Regions from separate parts of the Streptomyces sp. NPDC044984 genome, predicted to be linked through region 1. Evidence: riboswitches for the same ligand, from Rfam matches in the RefSeq annotation. Region 1 holds a riboswitch; the other holds the start of a gene.
The links. A riboswitch is a leader RNA that binds a small molecule or an ion and turns the genes downstream of it on or off. The one in region 1 is predicted to bind thiamine pyrophosphate.

Region 1 (7,372 bases):
CACCACCACCCGGTCGGCCAGCGCGAACGCCTCGCCCTGGTCGTGCGTCACGGCGAGCACCGTGGTGCCCAACCGGCCGAACAGCTCGCGCAGTTCGACGACCAGACGCTCCCTGAGCGACCGGTCGAGCTGCCCGAGCGGCTCGTCGAGCATCAGCAGCCGGGGGCTGGGCGCGAGGGCGCGGGCGAGCGCCACGCGCTGCTGCTCGCCGCCGGACAGCGCGGCGACGGCGCGTCCGGCCGCGTCCGGCAGTCCCACGAGGTCCAACAACTCCCGTACACGATCTGCCTGTTCACCCCGCGACGCGCCGTGCATGCGCAGGCCGAAGGCGACATTGCCGCCCACGTCCCGCTGCGGGAAGAGCTGGTGGTCCTGGAACATCAGCCCGACGCCGCGCTTGTGCGCCGGCACCCCCGACTGGTCCCGTCCGTCGAGCGACACCCTCCCGGAGTCGAGCGGCTGCAGCCCCGCCACCGCCCGCAGCAGCGTCGACTTGCCGCTGCCGCTGGGGCCGAGCACGCACACGATCTCGTGCTCGGCGACCCCCAGGTCGACGGCGTCCAGCACCGCCCGCCCGCCGAAGCGGACGGTCGCGGCCTGAAGGCTCAGCAGCATCTAGAACTCCCCGGTCCGGTCGGTCCGCAGCCGCTCCAGCACGAGCAGCGCCACCGCGCACACGATCATCAGAATCGTCGACAGGGCCATCGCCTGCCCGTAGTTGAGGTCTCCGGGCCGCCCCAGCAGCCGCGCCACGGCGACGGGCAGCGTCGGACTCTCCGGCCGCGCGATGAACACCGTCGCCCCGAACTCGCCCAGCGACACCGCGAACGCGAATCCGGCGGCGATCAGCAGCGCCCGCCGCACCAGCGGCAGGTCCACCTCCCGCCACGCCCGCCACGGCGACGCCCCGAGCACCGCCGCCGCCTCGCGCAGCCGTACGTCCACGGCCCGCAGCACCGGCAGCATCGTCCGTACGACGAAGGGGACGCCGACCAGCGCCTGTGCGAGCGGGACCAGGATCCAGGAGGCACGGAGGTCCAGCGGCGGCTCGTCGAGGGCGATGAGGAAGCCGAAGCCGACGGTCACCGCGGACACGCCGAGCGGCAGCATCAGCAGCGCGTCGAAGCCGCGCACCAGCCGTCCCGCGTCCCGCCGGGTCAGCGCCACGGCCGCGAGCCCGCCGATCACCACGGCGATGGCGGTGGCGGCGACGGCGTACCGCAGCGAGTTGCCGACCGCCTCGATCGGCGCGACGAGGAACACTCCCCCGTCGTCCTCGGTCAGCGTCCGGTAGTAGGTGGACCCGGCGTCGCCGAAGGACCGTTCCACCAGCACCGCGAGCGGCAGCAGGATCAGTACGGCGACGGTGGCGACGACTCCGCCCAGCAGCGCCCACTGCCCGGCGCCGCGCGGCCGGCGTGCGGTCACCGAGGCGTCCACCAGCCGCAGCGCGGTCTCCCGGCGCCGTACGGTCCAGGCGTGCAGGGCGAGGATCGCGCCCACGGCGACGAACTGGATCATCGTCAGGACGGCGGCCGTGGACAGGTCGAAGATCTCCGAGGTCTGCCGGTAGATCTCCACTTCGAGGGTGGAGAAGGTGGGACCGCCGAGGATCTGCACCACGCCGAAGGAGGTGAAGGTGAACAGGAAGACCATCAGCGCGGCCGCCGCCACGGCGGGCGCGAGCGCGGGCAGGGTGACGGACCACCAGGCCGCGAACCGCGAGGCGCCGAGCATCCGCGCGGCCTCCTCCTGCCGCGGGTCGAGCTGGGACCAGAGCCCGCCCACCGTGCGTACGACGACGGCGTAGTTGAAGAAGACGTGCGCGAGCAGGATCGCCCACACCGTGGTGTCCAGCCGCAGTCCCCACAGTTCGTCGAGGAGCCCGCCGCGTCCGACGAGCGCCATGAACGCCGTACCGACGACGACCGTCGGCAGCACGAACGGCACGGTGACCACGGCCCGCAGCACCTGCTTGCCGGGGAAGTCGAAGCGGGCGAAGACGTACGCGCCGGGCAGGGCGATCAGCAGGGTGAGGGCGGTGGAGACGAGGGCCTGCCAGGTGGTGAACCACAGCACCTGCCGGACGCCGGACTGCGCCAGTACGTCCCCGATCCGTCCGAGCTGCCAGGTCCCGTCGGTCCTCAGTCCGCGCGCGACGATCGCGGTGACGGGGTAGGCGAAGAAGACGGCGAAGAACGCGACGGGCACGGCCATCAGGCCGAGCCGCGCCGCGCTCCCGCGCCGCCTCGCCGCGGTCCGCGTCACTTCAGTACGAGCGAGGTCCACGCCTTGACCCACTGGTCACGGTTGTCGGCGATCTTCGCCGGGTCCATGGTCTGCGGGTCCTTCGCCTGCGGCCCGAACTTCACGAACTCCTCGGGCACCCGGGCGCCCTCCAGCACCGGGTACACGAACATGTTGAGCGGCATGTCCTCCTGGAACGGCTTGCTGATCAGGAAGTCGAGCAGCGCCTTGCCGCCCTCGGGGTTCCTCGCGTTGCTCAGCAGGCCCGCGTACTCGACCTGGCGGAAGCAGGTGCCCTCGGCGACACCGGTGGGCGCGGTGTCCGGCTTCGGGTCGGCGTAGACGACCTCGGCGGGCGGCGAGGAGGCGTACGACACCACCAGCGGCCGGTCGGCCTTGGCCTGCTTGCCGCCGGCCGAGCCGGAGAACTCCTCGTTGTAGGCCTGCTCCCAGCCGTCGACCACCTTGACGCCGTTGGCCTTGAGCTTCTTCCAGTAGTCCGGCCAGCCCTCGTCGCCGTACTGCGCGGCGGTGCCGAGCAGGAAGCCGAGGCCGGGCGAGGAGGTGGAGGCGTTCTCGACGACGAGGAGGTCCTCGTACTCGGGCTCGACCAGGTCGTCGAAGGTCTTCGGCGGGGTCAGGTCGTGTTCGTCGAACCACGCCTTGTCGTAGTTGACGCAGACGTCGCCGCTGTCGACGGGGGTGACCCGGTGCTTGTCCCGGTCCACCCGGTATTCCGGCAGGACCTCGTCCGATCCCTCGGCCTCGTACGGCTGGAACAGCCCGTTGTCGAGGGCGCGGGAGAGCAGGGTGTTGTCGACGCCGAAGAAGACGTCGCCCTGGGGGTTGTCCTTGGTCAGGACGGCCTTGTTCACGGCCTGCCCGGCGTCGCCGTCCTCGAGGACCTTGAGCTTGTATCCGGACTGCTTCTCGAAGGCGGCGACGACGTCCTTCGACACGGCCCACGAGTTGTGGCTGACGAGGGTCACGGTCCTGGACCCGCCACCGCTCGCGTCGTCGTCGCCGGACGACCCGCACGCGGACAGCGTGACCAGCCCCAGCCCGACGGCCAGGACCGTGATCTTCTTGGTGATGCCCACTTGATTCCTCCTGGAGTGACCAGGAAGAGACGCGGCCCTGCCCGGGTCCCCGCTGCGGGGTCCCGGGCAGGGCGCAACAGCTCGAGTGATGACCGATCTCCCTACCCAGAATGACCTGGGCCAGGTTCGGAGGGTCTGCGGCCGGTGCCGCACTCTCAGCGCTGTGGCGCTCCCCTGTCGGAATATGAAGATGTGCTTACCTCTGGCTTACGCGAGTCACATTACCTCTCGCTCGCGGCGAGCTGACCACACGCCCCGTCGATCTCCTGTCCACGGGTGTCCCGGATCGTCACCGGCACACCGTGCGCGGCGATCGCCTCCACGAACGCCTTCTCGTCCTCGGGACGGGAGGCGGTCCACTTGGAGCCGGGGGTGGGGTTGAGCGGGATGAGGTTGACGTGCACCGGTCGGCCCTTGAGCATCCGTCCGAGCCGGTCACCGCGCCAGGCCTGGTCGTTGATGTCCCGGATGAGGGCGTACTCGATGGACAGCCGCCGCCCCGACTTGGCCGCGTACTCGAACCCGGCGTCGAGCACCTCGCGCACCTTCCACCGCGTGTTCACGGGGACGAGGGTGTCGCGCAGTTCGTCGTCGGGGGCGTGCAGCGAGATGGCGAGCCGGCACTTGAAGCCCTCGTCGGAGAACCGGTGGATCGCCGGGACGAGACCGACGGTGGACACGGTGATGCCGCGCTGGGACAGGCCGAGCCCGTCCGGCTCGGGGTCGGTGAGGCGGCGGATGGCGCCCACGACCCGGTTGTAGTTGGCGAGCGGCTCGCCCATGCCCATGAACACGATGTTGCTCAGCCGCGCCGGGCCACCGGGCACCTCGCCGTCCCGGAGCGCCCGCATCCCGTCCACGATCTGGTGCACGATCTCGGCGGTGGACAGGTTGCGGTCCAGCCCGGCCTGCCCGGTGGCGCAGAACGGGCAGTTCATCCCGCAGCCCGCCTGGGAGCTGATGCACATCGTCACCCGGTCCGGGTAGCGCATCAGGACGGACTCGACGAGGGTGCCGTCGAACAGCTTCCACAGCGTCTTGCGGGTGGTGCCCTGGTCGGTCGACAGGTGCCGGACGACCGTCATCAGCTCCGGAAGCAGCGCTTCCTGCAGCTTGCCGCGCGAGCCGGCGGGGATGTCGGTCCACTGCTCCGGGTCGTGCGCGTACCGCGCGAAGTAGTGCTGCGAGAGCTGCTTGGCGCGGAACGGCTTCTCGCCGGCCGCGGCGACCGCCTCCTTGCGCTCGGCGGGCGTGAGATCGGCGAGGTGCCGCGGCGGCTTCTTCGCTCCGCGGGGGGCGACGAAGGTGAGCTCACCGGGAACGGGACGGGCCACGGTCGGGCAACTCCTCAGGACGACGGGGCCTGGCTCACTCCGCACGGGCGGGGACGACGGCACCACTGTGCCTGGGCCAGGAGACGACCCGCGCGGGGCGGGAACGTACGGAAGGGCCCGCGGTACACCGCGAGCCCTTCCAGAGTACCTGTTCGCCGTCAACCCGATCCGACGAAGATCACCAGCAGCAGCCACACCACCGGTGCCGTCGGCAGCAGGGAGTCCAGGCGGTCCATGATGCCCCCGTGCCCCGGGAGCAGCGTGCCCATGTCCTTGATGCCCAGGTCCCGCTTGATCATGGACTCGCCCAGGTCGCCCAGTGTGGCGCTGGCCGCGACCGCGAGGCCCAGCAGCAGGCCCTGCCACCAGCTGCCGCCGTCGATCAGGAACTCCATGCACAGCGCGCCGACGACCATCGCGAACGACACCGCGCCCAGCAGGCCCTCGCGGGTCTTGCCGGGGCTGATGCGCGGGGCGAGCTTGGTCCTGCCGAAGCGCCAGCCGACCGCGTACGCGCCGGTGTCGCTGACGACCGTCAGCAGCAGGAAGGTCAGGACGCGCCACGGGCCGTCGTCGGCGGTGAGCATCATCGCGACGAAGGTCGCCAGGAACGGCACGTAGAACGCCGCGAAGACGCCCGCCGTGACGTCCTTGAGGTAGCCCTCGGGCGGCGCCGCCATGCGCCAGACCAGCACCGCCAGCGCGGTGAGCGCCACGGCGACCCACGCGCCCTCGGCCCCCCGGACGTACCCGGCGACGACCATGGCCGCACCGCCCAGCGCGAGCGGTACCAGGGGCGCCTTGATGCCCTTGCGCTCCCGCAGCCGCGACGTCAGCTCCCACAGGCCCACCACCACGGCGAGCGCGACCACGCCGACGAAGACCGCCTTGACGACGAACAGCGACGCGACGATCACCACGCCGAGTCCGACGCCGACGCCTATCGCGGCGCCGAGGTCCCGCCCCGCGCTCTTCTTCTGCGGTGCGGGTGCCGGCTGCGGGGCGTCGGGCATGGGCTCCGGATTCTGCGGCACCTCCCCCGGAAGGGGGCGGGCCCGCGTCGGCTCGTCTCGGAACGGGGGGCCGCTCAGCCGAGCGGCCCCCCGGTCCACATCCTGGTCTCCGCCGTGTTCGGGTACGTCGGGCACGATGGGCATGGGACGCGTGTGCTGCGCGTTGTGCGCATCGTACGCGGGACCCGCCGGAGCGGCCCCCCAGCCTTGCCCGTGGTCGGACGGCCCCCAGTACCCGGTCTGCGGCGTCCCCCAGGAAGAGTCGTTCATCAGACCTCGAGCAGCTCCGCTTCCTTGTGCTTCAGGAGCTCGTCCACCTGGGCGACGTACTTCGCGGTGGTGTCGTCGAGCTCCTTCTCCGCACGGCGGCCCTCGTCCTCGCCGACCTCGCCGTCCTTGATCAGCTTGTCGATGGCGTCCTTGGCCTTGCGGCGCACGGAGCGGATGGAGACCTTGGCGTCCTCACCCTTGCCCTTGGCGACCTTGATGTAGTCACGGCGGCGCTCCTCGGTGAGCTCGGGGAACACCACCCTGATGATGTTGCCGTCGTTGCTCGGGTTGACGCCCAGGTCCGAGTCGCGGATCGCCTGCTCGATGTTGCGCAGCGCGCTCTTGTCGAACGGCGTCACCACGGCCATGCGCGGCTCGGGCACGGAGAACGAGGCCAGCTGGTTGATCGGCGTCGGCGCGCCGTAGTAGTCGGCCACGATCTTGTTGAACATCGCCGGGTGCGCACGGCCGGTGCGGATCGCGGCGAAGTCCTCCTTGGCGACCACGACGGCCTTCTCCATCTTCTCCTCGGCCTCGAGGAGGGTCTCTTCGATCACCACTTGCTCCTGCGTGTCTTGAGTAGGCCCGGCCGCGGTTCCTCTTCAGGGGCGGCGGCCGGCTGCGTCGCGTCTTCTTCCTGCACGGTTCCCGACCGGCAGGACATTGTCCATCCCCCGGTCAGCTGCGGCCGGCTTGGTCGCCCACCAGCGTGCCGATCTTCTCACCCTTGACGGCGCGGGCGATATTGCCCTCCTTCAGAAGCTCGAAGACGACGATCGGGAGGCTGTTGTCACGGCAGAGCGTGACGGCCGTGGCGTCGGCGACCTTCAGGTCCCGGGTGATGACCTCGCCGTAGCCGAGCGCGTCGAACTTCACGGCGTCGGGGTTGGTCTTCGGGTCGGAGTCGTAGACGCCGTCCACACCGTTCTTGCCCATGAGCAGCGCCTCGGCGTCGATCTCCAGGGCGCGCTGGGCGGCGGTGGTGTCGGTGGAGAAGTACGGCATGCCCATACCGGCGCCGAAGATGACCACACGGCCCTTCTCCAGGTGCCGTACGGCGCGCAGCGGGATGTAGGGCTCGGCGACCTGCCCCATGGTGATGGCGGTCTGCACGCGGCAGTCGACGCCCTCCTTCTCCAGGAAGTCCTGGAGGGCGAGGCAGTTCATCACGGTGCCGAGCATGCCCATGTAGTCGGAGCGCGCGCGGTCCATGCCGCGCACCTGGAGCTCGGCGCCGCGGAAGAAGTTCCCGCCGCCGATGACGATCGCGATCTGCGCGCCGTCCCGTACGACGGCCGCGATCTCACGCGCGATGGCGTGCACCACGTCGGGATCGACGCCCAGGCCTCCGCCACCGGAGAAGGCCTCTCCGGACAGCTTCAGCAGAAACCGGCCGCGTACTTTGCCG
Region 2 (7,372 bases), on a different contig from region 1:
GCGCGAAGCCCGGTCCGGGAGCCGCCCCGGCCGTGGCGCCGGCGTGGACCGCCCCCACGGCCGGGGCTGATGCCCCGGCCGTCGTCGTTCGCTCTGTCCGGTCGGTCGGGTGCGGTCAGACCGCGAGCGCCTGGGCCCGGCGCTTCACCTCCGTGCCGCGGTTCTCGCTGAGCGCCTGCGCGGGCGTGCCCGGCAGGGTGGGGTCGGGGGTGAAGAGCCATTCCAGCATCTCTTCGACCGTGAAGCCGTCGTCCCGCAGGAGCGTCAGGGTTCCGGTCAGGCCCTTGACGATCTTGTCCCCGTCGATGAAGGCGGCGGGCACGTGCAGCGCGCGGTTCTCACCCCGGCGCACGGCGATGAGCTGGCCCTCCTTGACCAGCTGCCGGACGCGCGTCACCTCGACGCCGAACATCTCGGCGATGTCGGGGAGAGTGAGCCAGGCGGGGACGAGAGCATCGATCTTTGCGTCAATCTCGGTCACGGGACAAGCCTGCCATCTGCCACTGACAGTCGGAAGTCAGCCCCGCCCACCTGGGCGGACGCGCCGGGCCGGGGTGTCACGCCGTCGCCGACTTCAGGGGCCGCGCCGGGTCCGCCAGCAGCTCCGCGTCCATCGCCGTGCCCGCCTCGATCAGCCTGCGCCCCTGCGCCAGGTCCCGGGGCCGTCCCACCGCGAGCAGCGCGACCAGGCGGGACTCCCGCAGCCAGCAGACGCTCCACGCCGCCTCGGCGGGGTCCCCGCGCCACACCATCCGGTCGGCGCCCGCGTGGTGCCCCGCGTACTGCACGAAACGCCCGAACTGCTCGGACCAGAAGTACGGCACCGGATCGTAGACCGCCGGCTCCCGGCCGGTGGGCGCGCCCAGGACGTTCACGGCGACCGTGCGCGGCCCCTGGAGGGCGTTGTCCCAGTGGTGGACCAGCAGGCGCTCGCCGTAGCGCCCGGACGGGAAGGACGCGCAGTCGCCGACCGCGTACACGTCCGGCAGGGAGGTCGCCAGATGACGGTCGGCGGCGACCTCCCCGTGCGCCCCGAACTCGATCCCGGAGCCCGCCAGCCAGGCGGTGGCGGGCCGGGCCCCGATGCCGACGACCACGGCGCCCGCGGGCAGCCGCGTACCGTCGTCCAGGACCACGGTGCCGGGCTCGACGCGCTCCACGCGCGCGTGCGTGCGCAGCGTGACGCCGGCCTCCGCGTACCAGGCGGCCATCGGGGCGGCCACCCCGGCGGGCAGCACCCCGGTGAGCGGCCGCTCCTCGGCCTCCACGACGGTGACCGCGCAGCCCGCCTCGCGGGCCGCCGTGGCGAACTCCGCGCCGATCCAGCCGGCGCCGACCACCACGATGTCGTGCTGCCGCGCGAGCACCGGCCGCAGCCGCGCGGCGTCGTCCAGGGTGCGCAGCAGATGCACGCCGGGCACGCCCTCCGTGCCCGGCAGCCGGACCGGTTCCGCGCCGGTGGCGACCACCAGGACGTCGTACGGGACGGGCCCGGCCTCCGTGTCCAGCTCGTGGTCGCCGGGGCGCAGGCCGAGCACCTCGCAGCCGAGCCGCAGTTCGATGCCGGCGTCCTCGAAGTCGACGTCGAAGGCGGAGTCCTCGGCCTTGCCCAGCAGCACCGCCTTGGACAACGGCGGCCGGTCGTACGGCTGGTGGGGTTCCGCACCGATCAGGGTCACGGTGCCGGTGAAACCCTGCTCCCGCAGGGCGAGGGCGGTCTGCACGCCGGCCATGCCCGCGCCCGCCACCACCACCCGCCGCGGCTCCGGCCCTCCCGGCTGCTGCGTCTGCTCGCTCACCCGATCACCTTAGACACCCGGCACGGCATCGATCAGCCGAGCTGCTCCACCACGCTCGTCCCGCTGCCCGGCTGCGACTCCCACGCCCAGCTCTCCTCCAGCCGTACCCGTCCGTCGGGCAGCTCCACGACCGTCGACACGCAGTGCCCCGAGGAGGTGGTGCCGTCCCGCTTCAGCTGCACGTACCGGAAGTCCAGCCGGTCCCCCGCGCGGGTGCCCACCAAGTGCCCGCGCACGACGTCGCCGCCCGCGTACTCGGCCCAGATCTCACCGCCCCGCTCGTGGTAGACGAAGCGGGTGCGGGTGCCGACCTGGCCGGGGGCCTGGTCGGCCACGGGGGCGAGGACGAGTCCGTCGAGCGATGGTGCCACGCGGGGGCTCCCTTACAAGCGCGTTGCTAGGGTGGCCAACGTACAAGCACTCGCGGGAGCCCGGACGCACCGGGCTGAGAGGGAGGCTGGCGGCCTCCGACCGTACGAACCTGATCCGGGTCATGCCGGCGAAGGGAGGGGCTGGACGCCCATGTCGCCCACGCGCACCTCAGACGTCCTCGTCGTCGGGGGCGGAATCATCGGTCTGGTCACGGCCTGGCGGGCCGCGCAGCGCGGTCTCGCCACGACCGTGGTGGACCCCGAGCCGGGCGGCGGCGCCGCCGAGGTGGCCGCCGGGATGCTGGCCGCCGTCACGGAACTGCACTACGGCGAGGAGACCCTGCTCGGTCTGAACCTCGCCTCCGCGCGGCGCTATCCCGGCTTCGCGGCCGAGCTGACCGAGCTGACCGGCCACGACCTCGGCTACCGCGCGTGCGGCACGCTCGCCGTGGCACTGGACGCCGACGACCGCGCCCACCTGCGGGAACTGCACGCCCTGCAGCAGCGCTCCGGGCTGGACTCGCAGTGGCTGTCCGGGCGGGAATGCCGGCGCCTGGAGCCGATGCTCGCGCCGGGCGTGCGCGGCGGCCTGCGGGTGGACGGCGACCACCAGATCGATCCGCGGCGGCTGGCGGCCGCGCTGGTCACCGCCTGTGAGCGCATGGGCGTGACCGTCCACCGTGCCTGGGCCGAGCGGCTCGTCGTCGCGGGAGACCGCGCGACGGGCGTGGTCACGGCCGACGGCACCGGCCTCGGCGCCGGGCAGGTGGTGCTCGCCGCGGGCAGCCTCAGCGGGCGGCTCGCGGGCGTCCCCACGGACGTGCTGCCGCCGGTGCGCCCCGTGAAGGGGCAGGTCGTACGGCTGACGATGCCCGCGCGGCACGGTCCCTTCCTGAGCCGGACCGTGCGGGCCGTGGTGCGCGGCAGCCACGTCTACCTGGTGCCGCGCGGGAACGGCGAGCTGGTGGTCGGGGCGACCAGCGAGGAGATGGGCTGGGACACGACGGTGACCGCGGGCGGCGTGTACGAGCTGCTGCGCGACGCCCACGAGCTGGTCCCCGGCATCACCGAGCTGCCGCTGACCGAGACCCGGGCCGGACTGCGTCCCGGCTCCCCCGACAACGCGCCGCTGCTCGGCCCGACCGGTCTCGAGGGGCTGCTGCTGGCCACCGGCCACTACCGCAACGGCGTCCTGCTGACGCCGGTCACCGGCGATGTCATGGCGGAGGTCCTGACCACCGGCGCCCTGCCGGAGGTGGCCCGTCCGTTCACCCCACGGCGCTTCGGCGCCGCCGTCCGCACGGAGCAGCCCGCATGAACGTCTCGGTCAACGGGGAGCGCCGGGAGTTCCCGCCCGGCACCGCTCTCGACCTCGTCGTGAAGTCACTCACCGCGGCGCCCTCGGGGGTGGCCGCCGCCCTCAACGAAACCGTCGTCCCGCGCGCGCAGTGGCCCGCCACGCCCCTCCGTGAGGGTGACCGCGTGGAAGTCCTGACCGCCGTCCAGGGAGGTTGACCATGGCCGACGATCCGCTCCTCCTCGGCGGTACGTCCCTCACGTCCCGCCTGATCATGGGCACCGGCGGGGCGCCGAGCCTCGACGTGCTGGAGCGGGCGCTGGTGGCGTCCGGGACGGAGCTGACGACCGTCGCGATGCGGCGCGTGGACCCCTCGGTGCACGGGTCCGTGCTGTCGGTGTTGGAGAGGCTGGGCATCCGGGTGCTGCCGAACACTGCGGGGTGCTTCACCGCCGGGGAGGCGGTGCTCACCGCGCGTCTCGCGCGGGAGGCGCTCGGCACGGACCTGGTCAAGCTGGAGGTCATCGCCGACGAGCGGACCCTGCTGCCGGACCCGGTCGAGCTGCTGGACGCGGCGGAGACGCTGGTCGACGACGGGTTCACGGTGCTGCCGTACACGAACGACGATCCGGTGCTGGCGCGGAAGCTGGAGGACGTGGGGTGCGCGGCGGTCATGCCGCTGGGGTCGCCGATCGGGTCGGGGCTGGGGATCCGCAACCCGCACAACTTCGAGTTGATCGTGGAGCGGGCGGGGGTGCCGGTGATCCTGGACGCGGGGGCGGGGACCGCGTCGGACGTGGCGCTGGCGATGGAGCTGGGGTGTGCGGGGGTGATGCTGGCGTCCGCCGTCACCCGGGCGCAGGAGCCGGTGCTGATGGCTTCCGCGATGCGGGGGGCGGTGGAGGCGGGGCGGTTGGCCCGACTGGCGGGGCGGATTCCCCGGCGGTGGTACGCCGAGGCGTCGTCTCCCGCGGAGGGCTTGGCCGTGCTGGATCCGGAGCGGCCTGCTTTCTAGGCGCCGCTGCGGACAGTCGTGCCGCTGGGGCGATGGGGGTCCCCCGCTCGAGCGGAGCCGAGAGTGGGGGAGGGTGGGCGCAGCGGCACCCGGTAAGCGCGGCGAGCGAAACTCACCCCCGGCAGAGCACGACCGGCCGCAGCCAGGTAACACAGGTCACAGGTCCGCTCCAACAGCGGTTGAACGGGGCGGGGGTGTCGGTGGGGCCTCGTAGACTCGCTGCGTGGACACGACCCTTCAGGACCCTCTGGTCGGGCAGGTGCTCGACGGCCGGTACCGCGTCGAGGCGCGGATCGCGGTCGGCGGGATGGCCACGGTCTACCGGGCCGTGGACACCCGTCTGGACCGCATCCTCGCGCTCAAGGTGATGCACCCCTCCCTCGCGGCCGACGGCTCGTTCGTCGAGCGGTTCATCCGCGAGGCGAAGTCGGTCGCCCGGCTGGCCCACCCCAACGTGGTGCAGGTCTTCGACCAGGGCACCGACGGGGCGTACGTCTACCTGGCGATGGAGTACGTCGCCGGCTGCACCCTGCGCGACGTGCTGCGCGAGCGCGGGGCGCTCCAGCCGCGCGCCGCGCTGGACATCCTGGAGCCGGTGCTGGCCGCGCTCGGCGCCGCGCACCGGGCCGGGTTCGTGCACCGCGACATGAAGCCCGAGAACGTGCTGATCGGGGACGACGGCCGGGTCAAGGTCGCCGACTTCGGGCTGGTCCGGGCCGTGGACTCGGTGACGAACACCACGGGCACCGTGCTGGGCACGGTCTCGTACCTGGCCCCGGAGCAGATCGAGAACGGTGTCGCCGACCCCCGCGTGGACGTCTACGCCTGCGGCATCCTGCTCTACGAGATGCTGACCGGCGAGAGGCCGCACGACGGCGACTCCCCCGCGATCGTGCTCTACAAGCACCTGCACGACGACGTGCCGGCCCCGTCGGCCGCCGTGCCCGGCATGGCGTACGAGCTGGACGAGCTGGTCGCGTCGGCGACCGCCCGCAACCCCGAGGTCCGCCCGTGCGACGCGGTGGCGCTGCTCGCGCAGGTCCGCGCGGGGCGCGGCCGGCTCACCGCCGAGCAGCTCGACACGGTGCCGCCGCAGGCGCTGGCGTCGGAGCACGACAACGCGGAGGACCGTACGAGCGTCATCCCGCGCTCCCTGACGGTGCCCCGCCCGCTGCCCGTCAACGAGGACGAGCCCGCGGACCCCGTGCACCGCACCAGCCGGTTCTCCTCCCCGCCGCCGCTGCCGCCGCGGCGCCGGACGGCGCTGCGGCGCGGTCCGATGGCGATCGTCGTGGCCGTGCTGCTGGTCCTCGGGGTCGGCACGGGAATCTGGTACATCAACTCCGGCCAGTTCACCAAGGTCCCGCCGCTGCTGGGGAAGACCGAGCAGGAGGCCAGGGACCGGCTGTCGGACACCGGGCTGGAGGCCGGCCAGGTGACGGAGGCGTACAGCGACACCGTGGAGCGGGGCACGGTGATCAGCACCGACCCGAAGGCGGGCGCCCGCATCCGCGGCAACGACTCGGTGTCGCTGACCCTCTCCAAGGGTCCGCAGACCGTGCGGGTGCCCGACCTCGACGGCTACCCGCTGGACAAGGCGCGGGACCTGCTGAAGGACGACGGTCTGGAGCCGGGCATGGTGACCCGGGCGTTCAGCGGGACCGTGGCCCGGGGCTCGGTGGTCTCCACGGAGCCGGGCAAGGGCACCGAGGTCCGCGCGGGCTCGGCGGTGGCGCTGACCGTGAGCAAGGGCAGCCCGGTGGACGTGCCGGACGTGACCGGCGACGACGCGGAGGACGCCCGCGCGGAGCTGGAGGAGGCCGGCCTCGAGGTGAAGGTCGCCGCCGAGCGGGTCAACTCCGAGCACGACGCCGGACAGGTGGCCCGGCAGACCCCGGGCGCGGGCCGGCAGGCCGCCGAGGGCGACACCGTGACGCTGACGCTGTCCAAGGGCCCCGAGATGATCGAGGTGCCGGACGTGATCGGCGACAGCGTGGACGAGGCCAAGGAGAAGCTGGAGGACGCCGGGTTCGGCGTGGACGAGGACCGCGGGCTGCTCGGATTCTTCGGCGACACCGTCAAGGGCCAGTCCGTGGACGGCGGGGACACCGCGCCCAAGGGGTCGACGATCACCATCGAGATCCGCTGACGGACGGGGCCGGTGCGCGTGGCACCCTTGACGGGTGAAGAGTCACCTGTCCGGCCCCGCCCGCAACCCGGTCGGCGGCCATGTGCCCGTGGCCGGCGGACTGCACTCCGTCGGCCTGTCCTACGCCCGTGAGCTGGACGCCGAGACCGTGCAGGTCTTCGTCGCCAATCCGCGCGGCTGGGCCACCCCGGCCGGCAATCCGAAGCAGGACGAGGCGTTCCGCGCGGCCTGTGCGGACGGCTCGATCCCGGCGTACGTGCACGCCCCGTATCTGATCAACTTCGGGTCCCACACCGAGGCGACCGTCGAGCGGTCCGTGGAGTCGCTGCGGCACTCGCTGCGGCGCGGCCGGGAGATCGGCGCGCTGGGCGTGGTGGTGCACACGGGCAGCGCGACCGGCGGGCGGGAGCGTCCGGTGGCGCTGAAGCAGGTGCGGGAGCACATGCTGCCGCTGCTCGACGAGCTCACCCATGACGACGACCCGTTCCTGCTGCTGGAGTCGACGGCCGGCCAGGGCGCCTCGCTGTGCTCACGGACCTGGGACTTCGGACCGTACTTCGAGGCGCTGGACGCCCACCCGAAGCTGGGCGTCTGCCTGGACACCTGCCACATCTTCGCGGCCGGCCACGACCTGACCGGGCCGAGCGGGATGCACCGGACGCTGGATCTGCTGGTGGACACGGTCGGTGAGGGGCGGCTGAAGCTGATCCACGCCAACGACTCCCTGGACGTGGTCGGCGC

Region 2: it holds a riboswitch for thiamine pyrophosphate, as region 1 does, so the genes downstream of both, thiO (glycine oxidase ThiO) here and AB0A94_RS05225 (thiamine ABC transporter substrate-binding protein) in region 1, are expected to answer to the same signal.

The regions. Positions count from the first base shown of each region.
Region 1 is NZ_JBEZBE010000003.1:289,661-297,032, reverse strand. Features, by position in the region: gene AB0A94_RS05235 (ABC transporter ATP-binding protein) at 1-615, opposite strand, end outside; gene AB0A94_RS05230 (iron ABC transporter permease) at 616-2,217, opposite strand; gene AB0A94_RS05225 (thiamine ABC transporter substrate-binding protein) at 2,265-3,347, opposite strand; TPP riboswitch at 3,428-3,533, opposite strand; gene rlmN (23S rRNA (adenine(2503)-C(2))-methyltransferase RlmN) at 3,569-4,681, opposite strand; gene AB0A94_RS05215 (phosphatidate cytidylyltransferase) at 4,840-5,964, opposite strand; gene frr (ribosome recycling factor) at 5,964-6,521, opposite strand; gene pyrH (UMP kinase) at 6,643-7,372, opposite strand, start outside.
Region 2 is NZ_JBEZBE010000011.1:43,470-50,841, reverse strand. Features, by position in the region: gene AB0A94_RS14330 (Rv2175c family DNA-binding protein) at 116-481, opposite strand; gene AB0A94_RS14325 (FAD-dependent oxidoreductase) at 558-1,799, opposite strand; gene AB0A94_RS14320 (hypothetical protein) at 1,832-2,170, opposite strand; TPP riboswitch at 2,213-2,324, shown strand; gene thiO (glycine oxidase ThiO) at 2,322-3,488, shown strand; gene thiS (sulfur carrier protein ThiS) at 3,485-3,685, shown strand; gene AB0A94_RS14305 (thiazole synthase) at 3,688-4,482, shown strand; gene pknB (Stk1 family PASTA domain-containing Ser/Thr kinase) at 4,706-6,631, shown strand; gene AB0A94_RS14295 (deoxyribonuclease IV) at 6,666-7,372, shown strand, end outside.